4 regions of the Buttiauxella cochleicola genome follow, and region 4 is predicted to be linked to each of the others. Evidence: predicted binding sites of a transcription regulator. Region 4 holds the regulator's gene; each other region holds the start of a gene.
The links. The regulator CRP, encoded in region 4, controls carbon source genes, mostly activating them, when cyclic AMP is high. The targets are predictions, from matches to a motif close to ATGTGANNNNNNTCACAT.

Region 1 (3,179 bases), on a different contig from region 4:
TCGTGGTGCGCTGCACGGCGGTTATATCGACGTGCTGATAACTGACTATCCGACAGCCCGCCAACTGCTCTAATTCTCACATCATGACCGTTTTCTGCTGAAGATTCTTAAAACGGTCATTTTTCTCCTCTCCAGCTATAACCAAACGGCTTCTTTTCCGTTGTTTTTATTGAGATCCATCACAGTTCATGACCATTTTGGCTGACTGGCTGTTTGTGATACCTAAGGTGTTTACATTGATTTCACATAAGCGAAACATAAAAACAGCAAACACAGAGGAACCGGTCATGACAGCACCTGTACAACACCCGATGTATATTGATGGTCAATTTGTTCAGTGGCAGGGCGATCAGTGGATTGATGTGATTAACCCTGCAACAGAAGAACTGATTTCTCGCATTCCTGACGGTGACGCAAAGCACGCCCGTGATGCGATTGACGCGGCGGAAAAAGCGCAGGATGGTTGGGAATCTTTGCCCGCCATTGAGCGCGCAGGGTGGCTGCGTAAAATTTCTGCCGGGATTCGTGAACGTGCAAAAACCATCAGCGCATTGATTGTTGCCGAAGGCGGGAAAACCCAGCAACTGGCTGAAGTGGAAGTGGCCTTCACCGCAGATTATCTCGATTACATGGCGGAATGGGCGCGCCGTTACGAAGGTGAAATTCTGCAAAGTGACCGCCCTGGGGAAAACATTCTGGTGTTCAAACGTGCTTTAGGCGTGACTACCGGGATTTTGCCGTGGAACTTCCCGTTCTTCCTGATTGCGCGCAAACTCGCACCAGCGCTGATTACCGGCAACACCATTGTTATCAAACCGAGCGAATTTACGCCAAACAACGCCATCGCTTTTGCGGAGATTGTCCATGATATCGGGCTGCCAAAAGGGGTGTTTAACCTGGTGCTGGGGCGCGGTGAAACGGTAGGGCAAGAACTGGCGGGTAACCCGAAAGTCGCGATGGTCAGCATGACCGGGAGCGTTGGCGCGGGTGAAAAAATCATGGCGGCGGCGGCTAAAAACATCACCAAAGTGTGCCTTGAGCTGGGCGGCAAAGCGCCAGCCATTGTGATGGACGATGCTGACCTTAATATCGCGGTGAAATCGATTGTTGATTCACGCATGATCAACACCGGGCAGGTGTGCAACTGTGCGGAACGTGTGTACGTGCAAAAAGGCATTTACGACGAATTTATTACCCGTCTAAGCGAAGCGTTTAAACAGGTGAGTTTTGGGAATACTGGCGAGCGCAATGATGTGTCGATGGGGCCACTAATTAACGCCGCAGCGCTGGAACGCGTCGAGCAGAAAGTGGCGCGTGCGGTCAGCGAAGGCGCACGAGTGGTGCTGGGTGGTAAAGCGCCGGAAGGCAAAGGGTATTTCTACCCGCCAACGCTGCTGGTGGATGTGCGCCAGGATATGGCAATCATGCATGACGAAACTTTCGGCCCGGTGCTGCCCGTCACCACCTTTGAAACGCTGGAACAAGCGCTTGAGATGGCAAATGATAGCGATTACGGCCTGACGTCTTCGATTTACACGCGTGATTTAAATGTCGCGATGAAGGCCATTAAGGGCCTTAAGTTCGGCGAAACCTACATCAACCGTGAAAACTTTGAAGCAATGCAGGGCTTCCATGCCGGGTGGCGTAAATCAGGTATTGGGGGTGCCGATGGTCGCCACGGTTTGAATGAATATCTGCAAACACAGGTGGTCTATTTGAAGGTGTAGTTTTGTTTTTTTGCAGGGAAGTCGCGGCTTCCCTGAGCTTTTCCCCTCCATTTTCTCCCATCATGCAATCCAGATCACATTTCATCTCATGCAGCAGATTTCTACAGGAAACATAGCGTGATAGTGAAGTCGCTTTTTTAGCCATCGGCCTATATTAACCAGACGGAATAAGCACCGATGGAGATCACTGAATATGTCCGGACTTTATTATGGCGTCGCGTATTACGATGAATATATACGTGAAGATCGGCTGGGAAAAGATATTGAAATGATGCTGGCAGCAGGTATCAATGTTGTCCGAATCGCTGAGTCAACCTGGAGCACGCTAGAACCAGTAGAAAAGCAATATAACTTTTACCACATTGACCGTGTGCTGGATGCTATGCATCACGCGGGGATTTCCGTCATTATCGGTACACCAACCTATGCCGTGCCTTATTGGCTGGCTAAGAAACATCCTGACATTTTGCTGACTTCCCCACAGGGACATGAAATTTATGGTCGCCGTCAGATCATGGATATTATGGACTCGCATTTTCTTGGCTATGCAGAAAATATTATTCGCGTCTTGCTGGAGCATGTTTGCCATCATCCAGCGGTTATTGGTTACCAAGTAGATAATGAAACCAAGCATTATGACAATGTTGGTGAGGCTATTCAGTGCGCATTTAAACAATCGCTGAAAAAGCGTTATCCCGATATCCGCCAGTTAAATGATGCGTTTGGCTTGGAATACTGGAGTAACCGTATTAATAGCTGGGACGACTTCCCGCCGATTCACGGCACCATTAATGCGAGCCTTGGCTGTGCCTTTGCGCATTTTCGCCGCAAAAAGGTGGCTGAGTATTTAGCCTGGCAAGCCGATATCGTGCGGGAATATGCACAACCGCAGCAGTTTGTGACGCAGAACTTCGATTTTGAATGGCGCGGTTGGTCGTTTGGCATGCAGCCGCAAGTCGATCATTTTGCCGCGGCCAAAGCCTTGAGCGTGGCAAGTATTGACGTTTACCACCCAACGCAAGACAAGCTGACAGGCCGTGAAATTGCCTTTAGCGGCGATGTGGCAAGGAACCTGAAAGGCGGACAAAACTATTATGTGATGGAAACTCAGGCACAGGGTTTTGCTAAATGGACGCCGTATCCTGGCCAATTACGCTTGCAGGCATTCAGCCATATCGCCAGCGGAGCCAGCATGGTGGCGTACTGGCACTGGCATTCTATTCACAACTCTTATGAAACTTACTGGAAAGGGTTGCTGAGCCACGATTTTTCCTCTGGCCCCACCTACCAGGAAGCCGCGACCATTGGCCACGATATGGCCCGTTTATCAGCCACACTTGACGAATTTAGTGTTGTAAACGAAGTGGCAATTCTGGTGAGCAACAACGCAATGGAAGCCATGAACTGGTTCCGGCCAGACATACCGCAGACTGAGCTGAACAATCATGGGCA
Region 2 (3,179 bases), on a different contig from region 4:
CCCGCGCCATTTGCCACGCCAACAATCGCTTCAGCCAGTAATTCAGAAAGCTCATAAGTAGGCATAAATGCGCCACTGCCCACTTTCACATCCATCACTAACGCATCCAGGCCTTCTGCGAGTTTCTTCGCAAGAATTGATGCGGTGATCAGCGGGATGGAGTCTACGGTCGCGGTAATGTCACGCGTCGCGTAGAAACGCTTGTCAGCCGGAGCAAGCGAGTTAGTCTGGCCGATAATCGCCACGCCGACATTTTTAATAATGTCGCGGAAACGGTTATCGTCCGGGAAAATATCAAAGCCTGGGATCGCTTCGAGTTTATCGAGCGTACCGCCAGTGTGGCCTAAACCGCGGCCAGAGATCATTGGGATATAACCGCCGCATGCCGCCACCATTGGGCCAAGCATTAAGGACGTCACATCACCCACGCCGCCCGTTGAATGTTTATCAACGATTGGGCCATTTAGGTTAAGGCTCTTCCAGTCCAACACGGTTCCTGAATCTCGCATCGCCATGGTCAGTGATACGCGTTCAGGCATAGTCATGTCGTGGAAGAAGATAGTCATTGCCAGTGCGGCAATCTGCCCTTCGGAGATGGTGTTATCTCGAATACCATTAATGAAGAAACGAATCTCCTCATCACTGAGAGCATGACCATCACGTTTTTTACGAATAATTTCTTGAGCGAGAAACAAGGTAACCCCCTGAGTACATCAGGTGAAATGCGGCGGGGAGCCCGCCGCAAGGAAGAGATTAGTAAGCGCTTGTGCTTTTACCGTCGCCATGACCCAGCGCTTTTAACAAGCTTGCGAGCAGGCTGGAAGCACCAAAGCGGTAGTGACGGGAATCAGCCCAGTCAGCACCAAACAGGTCATCAGCGATAGACAGGAACAGCGCTGCATCTTCAGCAGTACGCACGCCACCAGCTGGTTTGAAACCAACAGTTTTTTCAACGCCCATATCACGAATAACTTCCATCATGATGCGTGCGCTTTCAGGTGTTGCGTTGACTGGCACTTTACCAGTAGAGGTTTTGATGAAATCAGCGCCTGCTTTGATGGAGATTTCAGAAGCTTTACGAATCAGCGCTTCTTCTTTCAGCTCACCCGTTTCGATGATGACTTTCAGCAAAACGTTAGCCGCGGCACAGGCTTCTTTACAAGCTTTCACCAGTTCGAAACCAACTTGTTCGTTACCGGCGATCAGCGCACGGTATGGGAACACCACATCCACTTCGTCTGCGCCATAGGCGATAGCAGCACGAGTTTCAGCCAGCGCGATTTCGATGTCGTCGTTGCCGTGTGGGAAGTTGGTCACCGTAGCGATGCGAATATCAGGAGTGCCCTGAGCATTCAGAGTTTTACGCGCGATTGGGATGAAACGCGGGTAGATACAAATAGCTGCGGTGTTGCCCACTGAAGTTTTTGCCTGATGACAAAGTGCGATCACTTTTTCATTAGTGTCATCGTCATTCAGAGTGGTCAGATCCATCAGTTTCAGGGCGCGCAGGCTGCTTGCAGTTAAATCGGTCATAACATTCTCCAACAAAAGATATAGAATCAGTTGCGATGTTATAATTATAACATTCACAACCCTGATGGTTTTGCGGATAGCTTCACAAAAGCCACGATGAAATTACATAATTTGTACAGTATATGTGATTTAACAACGAGCGATAACGGAAAATTCATCGCCAGATATAAAAAATGGCCGACGCAAGCGCCAGCCATTGATTTCACAGAGATGTTATAATTTTAACATCTCTTTTTTATAATGACAGGAAGACCCCGGCAATTGTGGCACTCATCAGGTTTGACAATGTACCTGCTGCTACAGCCTTAAGACCTAACTGTGCAATATCATGACGACGGTTTGGAGCCATGCTTCCAAGTCCACCAATCAGGATAGCGATAGAAGAAAGGTTAGCAAAACCACACAGAGCAAAGGAGATAATTGCTTTGGTGTGATCTGACAGAACTTGCAGACCTGCTGCCGCTACAGTGGCGTCATCTTTCAGGTATTCCCCGAAGTTCAGGTAAGCAACAAATTCGTTGATGATTAACTTCTGGCCAATGAAGGAACCAGCAACGTTAGCTTCACTCCACGGTACACCGATAACCCATGCCAGTGGTGAGAACACCCAGCCGAGAATCAGTTCCATAGACAGTTGCGGATAGTTGAACCAACCACCAATGCCAGAAAGCATGCCGTTAAGCAGCGCTATCAAAGCAACAAACGCCAGCAGCATTGCACCCACGTTCAAAGCCAGTTGCATACCAGAAGCTGCACCTGATGCCGCCGCATCCAGCACGTTTGCCGGGCGGTCTGGATCGTTTTTCAAAGAGTCCAGTTCAGGTGAGTCGTTTGGCGTTTCTGTCTCAGGCAAGATAATTTTGGCGAACAGTAACCCGCCAGGGGCTGCCATGAATGAAGCGGCAATCAGGTACTCTAGTGGCACGCCCATTTGCGCGTAACCTGCCAGTACTGAACCTGCAACAGAAGCCAAACCACCACACATAACAGCGAACAGTTCTGAACGCGTCATAGTGGCGATATAAGGACGAACAACCAGCGGAGCTTCAGTCTGACCAACAAAGATGTTTGCTGTTGCAGAAAGAGATTCTGTACGAGAGGTTTTCAGAATCTTACGCAGACCACCGCCGAGAATACGAATAACAAACTGCATAATGCCAAGGTAGTACAGCACAGCAATCAGTGAGGAGAAGAAGACGATAATTGGCAGAACACGCAGTGCGAAAATAAAGCCACCGCCGCCAAAGACTTCGAACATTTTGTCTGAAACTAAGCCACCGAACAGGAAGGAAATACCGGCGTTACCGTAACCAATTACGTTAGCGACCCCTTCGGACATAGCGAGCAGAACCTGGCGACCGACCGGAACATACAGGATTAGCGCCCCGATACCGACCTGAATAATCCATGCACCTAAAACAGTACGCAGATTAATTGCTTTGCGATTACTGGAAAGTAAAACGGCGATCAGCAGCAGAACGATCATGCCGATCAATCCCATGAGTAGTTGCATACAGAATCCCTGTGTATTGAATGAAAAAGGAAAACGAACTAAAAAACGACAGCGGGCGGGATTATAACGGCAGGGAGGCCATTAAATGGAATGGCAATCACGTATTTATAGACATCCACGGAAACGTTTGTCT
Region 3 (3,179 bases), on a different contig from region 4:
ACCCACAACGCCAGCACGATGGCAAAAGCCAGTTTGAAGGCGAAGCGTAAATGTAACCGCGAAATATAATACATATCGACCTACGCTTAACCGAACTCACGCAAGCGATGCATGAGTTTAATAAATACTGATTCGTGGTCAGTATCTCTGTCTTTTTCCCCTGTCACCACGACGGTCGCCGTTGTCCCGGCGGGATAAAGATTGGCTTGTTGCTCATCAAGGTGAATTCGCACCGGCACACGTTGCGCCAGACGCACCCATTCCAGATTGGAGTCGACGGTCGCCATCCCTTTGCTGTCTCGGGTGCTGCTGGCATTAGTCACACCGGCAGAAAGGCTGTCGACGGTTCCACGTAATACACGGTTACTACCCAGCGGCGTGATTTGCACCCGGTAACCTGGACGAATACCGTCGAGCTTGGTTTCTTCCATATAGGCCAGGATGTAGAACGTACCGCGTTTGACCAGCGCCACAGCGGTTGATCCACGAGTAATAAACTCACCGGTATAGACATTCAGGTTGGTGACCCAACCTTCTGCGGGTGCACGAATAACGGTACGTTGTAGGTCCAGTTGAGCTAAATCACGTGTCGCTTCAGCCTTTGATAATTGATGCATGACCGTCTGCAACACATTGTTGGACTGTTCAATTTCTTCACGCGACATGGCCTGCGTACCCAACGAATTGCGGCGTCCGGCTTCACGACGTTTTTCCCCGGCCAGAGCCTGGTAGTAGGCAACATCGGCCTGTGCTTGCTCGAGCGCTTTCTGATAACGCGGCTGGTCGATGGTGAATAGGATCTGATCTTTCTTCACCAGTTGGTTGTCATGCACCTTCACGTCGGTAATTAAACCGGACACGTCCGGCGCAATCGCGACCACATCAGCGGTAAAACGAGCGTCACGCGTCCACGGGGATTCGGTATAAAACACCCAGGCACGGTAGATAGCGATGAAAGCCAGCAGCACAAGAATTAGCGTGATGGCCGTGCGGATCATTTTTGTTGTAAGTGCTTTCACATCAACCTCAAACAAACAGGCGCGAGATCAGATAAAACAGACAGCAATAAAGCGCTGTATTAAATAATGCCGGGTGCCAGACAAAATCATAAATTCCCGTCGGAGTCAGCAGACGGCGAACCAACCAGAACAGCGCCAGCGATAGAATTAGCTCGAAGAATATCGGCGGAAAAGAAAGACCGAATATCACGATAACGGGAAATAGACTCATGTTAACCTTGCAGAAAATACAGAAGACACAAACCCTGGTTCAGCCAGAAACGCTGAGCTAACGAGTGGTACAGGTTGTGCTGAGAATAATATATTACCGTAATTGTTAGCCGGTTATCTATAATATGTGATCTAAATCACTTTTAAGCCAGAGTGAACAATGGAAAGACTTAAACGCATGTCAGTTTTTGCAAAAGTTGTCGAACTCGGTTCTTTTACCGCCGCCGCCAGACAGCTAGAAATGAGCGTATCGTCTATAAGCCAAACCGTTTCCAAATTAGAAGACGAGTTACAGGTCAAGCTGCTAAACCGCAGTACTCGCAGCATTGGGCTCACTGAAGCCGGTAAAATTTACTATCTGGGCTGCCGCAAAATGCTGCACGAAGCGAAAGAGGTGCATGAGCAACTTTACGCTTTTAACAACACGCCTATTGGCACACTGCGAATAGGTAGTTCTTCAACTATGGCACAAAATGTCCTCGCGTCCATGACGGCGGACATGCTCAAAGAATACCCGGAGTTGACCGTAAACCTGGTCACCGGCATCCCCGCGCCGGACTTGATTGCCGATGGTCTGGACGTGGTAATTCGTGTCGGCGCTTTGCAGGATTCAAGCCTCTTCTCAACACGCCTCGGCTCGATGCCGATGGTGATTTGCGCCGCGAAAAGTTACCTGCAACAAAACGGCACGCCAGAAAAGCCTGCCGATCTTGCCAGCCATTCCTGGCTTGAATACAGCATTCGCCCGCACAATGAATTTGAGTTGATCGCCCCGGAAGGCCTCACCACGCGCATGATCCCGCAAGGTCGTTTCGTCACAAATGATCCTATGACCTTAAGCCGCTGGCTAAAAGTCGGCGCCGGGATCGCCTATGTTCCACTGATGTGGGTGATCGATGAGATCAATGACGGAACGCTTGAGATCTTATTGCCGAGCTATCAATCCGATCCGCGTCCGGTATACGCGCTGTATACCGAAAAGGACAAATTGCCTTTGAAAGTGCAGGTTTGTATAAACTACCTGACCGAATATTTCGTGAAGGTTTCGCATCTTTTTCAAGGAGTTCGCGAGAACAAAGGACGTGTAAAAGATATCGAATAAATGGCGAGAAATTGAAACAAAACAGCCGGGATTTACCCGGCTGTTGGACTGTAGGAATGAGCTGTTAAGCTGTGCCACCAACGGTCAGATTGTCGACTTTAAGCGTTGGCTGGCCAACTCCGACTGGCAGACTCTGCCCTTCTTTTCCACAAACGCCGACACCGTTATCCAGCGCCAGGTCATTACCGACCATGGAAACTTGCTGCATGGCTTCGATACCGGAACCAATTAACGTTGCGCCTTTTACCGGCTTAGTCACTTTTCCATTTTCGATGAGATAGGCTTCGGAAGTTGAGAACACAAACTTACCAGAAGTGATGTCTACCTGACCGCCACCAAAGTTAGGAGCATAGATACCATACTCAACGGATTCGATGATCTCTTGCGGAGTAGACTTACCGGCCAGCATATAAGTATTGGTCATGCGCGGCATTGGCAGGTGCGCATAAGATTCGCGACGGCCATTACCTGTTGGCGCAACACCCATCAAGCGAGCATTAAGCTTATCCTGCATGTAGCCTTTCAGGATGCCGTTTTCGATAAGCACATTGTACTGACCCGGCACACCTTCATCGTCAATAGCCACTGAGCCACGGCGGTTTGCCATGGTGCCATCATCGACAATTGTACAAAGTTCAGAAGCAACTAACTGGCCCATTTGACCGCTAAATACCGAAGTACCACGACGGTTAAAATCACCTTCCAGACCGTGACCGACTGCTTCATGCAGTAGCACGCCCGGCCAACCTGCACCCAGCACCACCGGGAACGTACCGGCAGGAGCCGCAACGGCAGAAAGAGTCACCAGCGCCATACGCACGGCTTCTTTAGCCCAGGCATCTGCACGA
Region 4 (3,179 bases):
TCATTTATTTCGCATATCAATACATTGGTGGTGCCGGGCGGCAAGATGGGGCTGGCGATGGAATTGATTATGACACCGCTGGTTAAGCGTCTGGCAGAAGGTCGGAATATCAATAATCAGGGCGGTTGAACCCGCCCGTTTTCACTCTTTAGCCTTCAATCACTTCATAGCTATGTGTAACGTTTACCGCTTTTTCAAGCATCAGTGCAACAGAGCAGTACTTCTCAGCAGAGAGGTCTACTGCACGGGAAACTGCAGCATCTTTTAGCTCTTTGCCTGTCACGATGAAATGCAGATTGATATGCGTAAACAAACGCGGAGCCTCTTCACGGCGCTCAGAGGTTAGTTTCACTTCACAATCGGTCACGGTGTAGCGGCCTTTTTGCAAAATAGAAACTACGTCAATTGCACTGCAACCGCCAACGGACATCAGCACCATTTCCATTGGGCTTGGTGCTTTATCACCTGAATTGCCATCCATAAGGATCTGGTGCCCTGAAGCGGACTCGCCCAGGAAGGTAAACCCTTCAACCCATTTCACTCGTGCCTGCATGCTACTCACTCCTGTAGAAAAATTACCTTTCAGAGTACGCAGATTCAGCAAATCTGGCAACGGAAGGCGACATGCGTCAAGCTGAAACGAGACAACAGGAGACACTTGTCAAAAGCTATGCTAAAACAATCCAGATGCTACATCGATACATTGACGTTATGCATGTATGCAGAGGACATCACTAATTACAGGCAGCAAGAATGACTTGCATGCCATCTCCCCAAGGTGGGGAATATTCTAATTACTTGCAACGCCAGACAGGATGTTTAGCGTCCTGTCGTTGGTAGCCAGTTATAAAACAGAGGATAACCGCGCATGGTGCTTGGCAAACCGCAAACAGACCCGACTCTCGAATGGTTCTTGTCCCATTGCCACATTCATAAGTATCCATCGAAGAGCACACTCATTCACCAAGGTGAGAAGGCAGAGACGTTGTATTACATCGTCAAGGGCTCTGTGGCTGTTCTGATTAAAGATGAAGAGGGCAAGGAAATGATCCTCTCCTATCTAAATCAGGGCGATTTCATTGGTGAGTTAGGGCTGTTCGAAGAAGGTCAGGAACGTAGTGCCTGGGTTCGTGCTAAAAGTGCCTGTGAAGTGGCTGAAATTTCTTATAAAAAATTCCGCCAGCTGATCCAGGTCAATCCAGACATTCTGATGCGCCTGTCTTCACAGATGGCTAACCGTCTGCAAGTCACTTCAGAGAAAGTAGGCAACCTGGCATTCCTGGACGTTACCGGTCGCATCGCGCAGACGCTGCTGAACCTGGCTAAACAACCTGATGCAATGACTCACCCAGACGGTATGCAGATTAAAATTACCCGTCAGGAAATCGGTCAGATCGTGGGTTGCTCTCGCGAAACTGTTGGTCGTATCTTGAAAATGCTGGAAGATCAAAATCTGATCTCCGCTCACGGTAAAACGATCGTCGTATACGGCACTCGTTAATCTCCGTCTAAAAAATGGCGTGTTGCTTCATAACACGCCTTTTTTGTCTCTAAAAAACTAAATCCGAAACCCGATTAATTGAAGTTGCAGCAAGGCAGCAAGTGAGTTCATCCCGATGAGCTTACTCAAGTAAGTGATTCGGGTGAATGAACGCAGCTAACGCCGCTGCAGCTTTAAGTAAGAAGGGTTTATGTGGCGAAGACTGATCTACCATCCCGAAGTTAACTACGCACTGCGGCAGACGCTGGTGCTGTGCCTTCCGGTGGCAGTAGGTTTGCTCGTCGGCGATCTCCAGTCTGGTCTGCTTTTCTCTTTAGTCCCTGCCTGTTGCAACATTGCCGGTCTTGATACTCCGCACAAACGTTTCTTCAAACGCCTGATCGTCGGTGGCTGTCTGTTTGCTGCCAGCAGTTTGATCATGCAGCTTTTGCTGCTTTACACCACTGTGCCACTGCCCGTCATTCTTGTTGTGATGGCGCTCTTGCTGGGTGTCACGGCAGAAATCAGTTCCCTGCACGCTCGTCTGCTTCCCGCATCACTCATTGCTGCCATATTTACGCTCAGCATGGCCGGGAATATGCCGATCTGGAAACCGATGCTGCTGTATGTCTCCGGTACGATTTGGTACGGCGTATTTAACTGGTTTTGGTTCTGGATGTGGCGCGAGCAGCCACTGCGGGAATCATTGAGTCTGCTCTATCGGCAGTTGGCAGATTACTGTGAAGCAAAATACGGCATGCTGACTCAACATACCGATCCGGAAAAAGCGCTCCCACCGCTGCTGGCTCGTCAGCAAAAAGCGGTGGATCTCATTACCCAGTGCTACCAACAGCTTCATATGCTGGCGGCAAACCAGCAAAACGGCTACAAGCGTTTGCTGCGTGCATTCCAGGTAGCATTGGATTTGCAAGAGCACATCTCGGTAAGCCTTCACCAACCAGCTGAAGTTCAGAAGCTCGTCGAGCAAAGCCATGCAGAAGCAGTTATTCGCTGGAATGCACAGACCATCGCGGCGCGGTTACGTGTACTGGCTGACGACATTCTTTACCATCGTTATCCACAGCGTTTTACGATGGAAAAACAGATCGATGCCCTTGAGAAAATCGCCCGTCAAAATCCAGATAACCCGGTTGGGCAATTTTGCCATTACCACTTCAGCCGTGTCGCTCGCGTGCTACGCACCCAACGCCCACTGTATGTCCGTGATTTAATGGAAGACCGGCAACGCCGTTTACCGTTGTGGGCGGCATTGAAAAGTTATTTATCATTGAAGTCAGCGGCGCTTCGCAACGCAGCAAGATTGGGTGTGATGCTCACGATAGCCAGTCTGCTGGGTGCATTTTTACATCTGCCCAAGCCCTACTGGATTTTAATGACGGTAATGTTCGTGACGCAAAACGGCTACGGTGCCACACGAGTTCGTATTCTCCACCGTTCGGCTGGCACCATTGCAGGCCTTGCCATCGCAGGTATTGCGCTTCACTTCCACTTCCCGCAAAGCATTGCTCTGGGCGCGATGCTGGTCATTACGTTGGTGAGCTATCTGTTTATTCGCAAAAGCTACGGCTGGGCGACGATAGGCTTTACGGTGACCGCCGTTTATACCCTGCAATTGATAACATTAAGTGCCGAGCAGTACATCGTCCCTCGCCTGATAGATACCTTGCTAGGCTGCTTG

Region 1: the regulator CRP is predicted to act here: its motif matches at 1,790-1,807, upstream of LVQ79_RS17250 (beta-galactosidase).
Region 2: the regulator CRP is predicted to act here: its motif matches at 1,569-1,586, upstream of deoC (deoxyribose-phosphate aldolase).
Region 3: the regulator CRP is predicted to act here: its motif matches at 1,355-1,372, upstream of aaeR (HTH-type transcriptional activator AaeR).

What each region holds. Positions count from the first base shown of each region.
Region 1 is NZ_JAJSOU010000013.1:105,467-108,645, reverse strand. Features, by position in the region: gene LVQ79_RS17260 (sugar-binding transcriptional regulator) at 1-73, shown strand, start outside; gene aldA (aldehyde dehydrogenase) at 288-1,727, shown strand; gene LVQ79_RS17250 (beta-galactosidase) at 1,921-3,179, shown strand, end outside.
Region 2 is NZ_JAJSOU010000005.1:194,658-197,836, forward strand. Features, by position in the region: gene deoA (thymidine phosphorylase) at 1-695, opposite strand, end outside; gene deoC (deoxyribose-phosphate aldolase) at 754-1,533, opposite strand; gene LVQ79_RS08730 (NupC/NupG family nucleoside CNT transporter) at 1,769-3,046, opposite strand.
Region 3 is NZ_JAJSOU010000019.1:42,255-45,433, forward strand. Features, by position in the region: gene aaeB (p-hydroxybenzoic acid efflux pump subunit AaeB) at 1-74, opposite strand, end outside; gene aaeA (p-hydroxybenzoic acid efflux pump subunit AaeA) at 87-998, opposite strand; gene aaeX (p-hydroxybenzoic acid efflux pump operon protein AaeX) at 1,027-1,230, opposite strand; gene aaeR (HTH-type transcriptional activator AaeR) at 1,390-2,331, shown strand; gene tldD (metalloprotease TldD) at 2,396-3,179, opposite strand, start outside.
Region 4 is NZ_JAJSOU010000002.1:43,436-46,614, forward strand. Features, by position in the region: gene LVQ79_RS02500 (phosphoribulokinase) at 1-129, shown strand, start outside; gene LVQ79_RS02505 (OsmC family protein) at 149-553, opposite strand; gene crp (cAMP-activated global transcriptional regulator CRP) at 869-1,501, shown strand; gene LVQ79_RS02515 (YccS/YhfK family putative transporter) at 1,692-3,179, shown strand, end outside.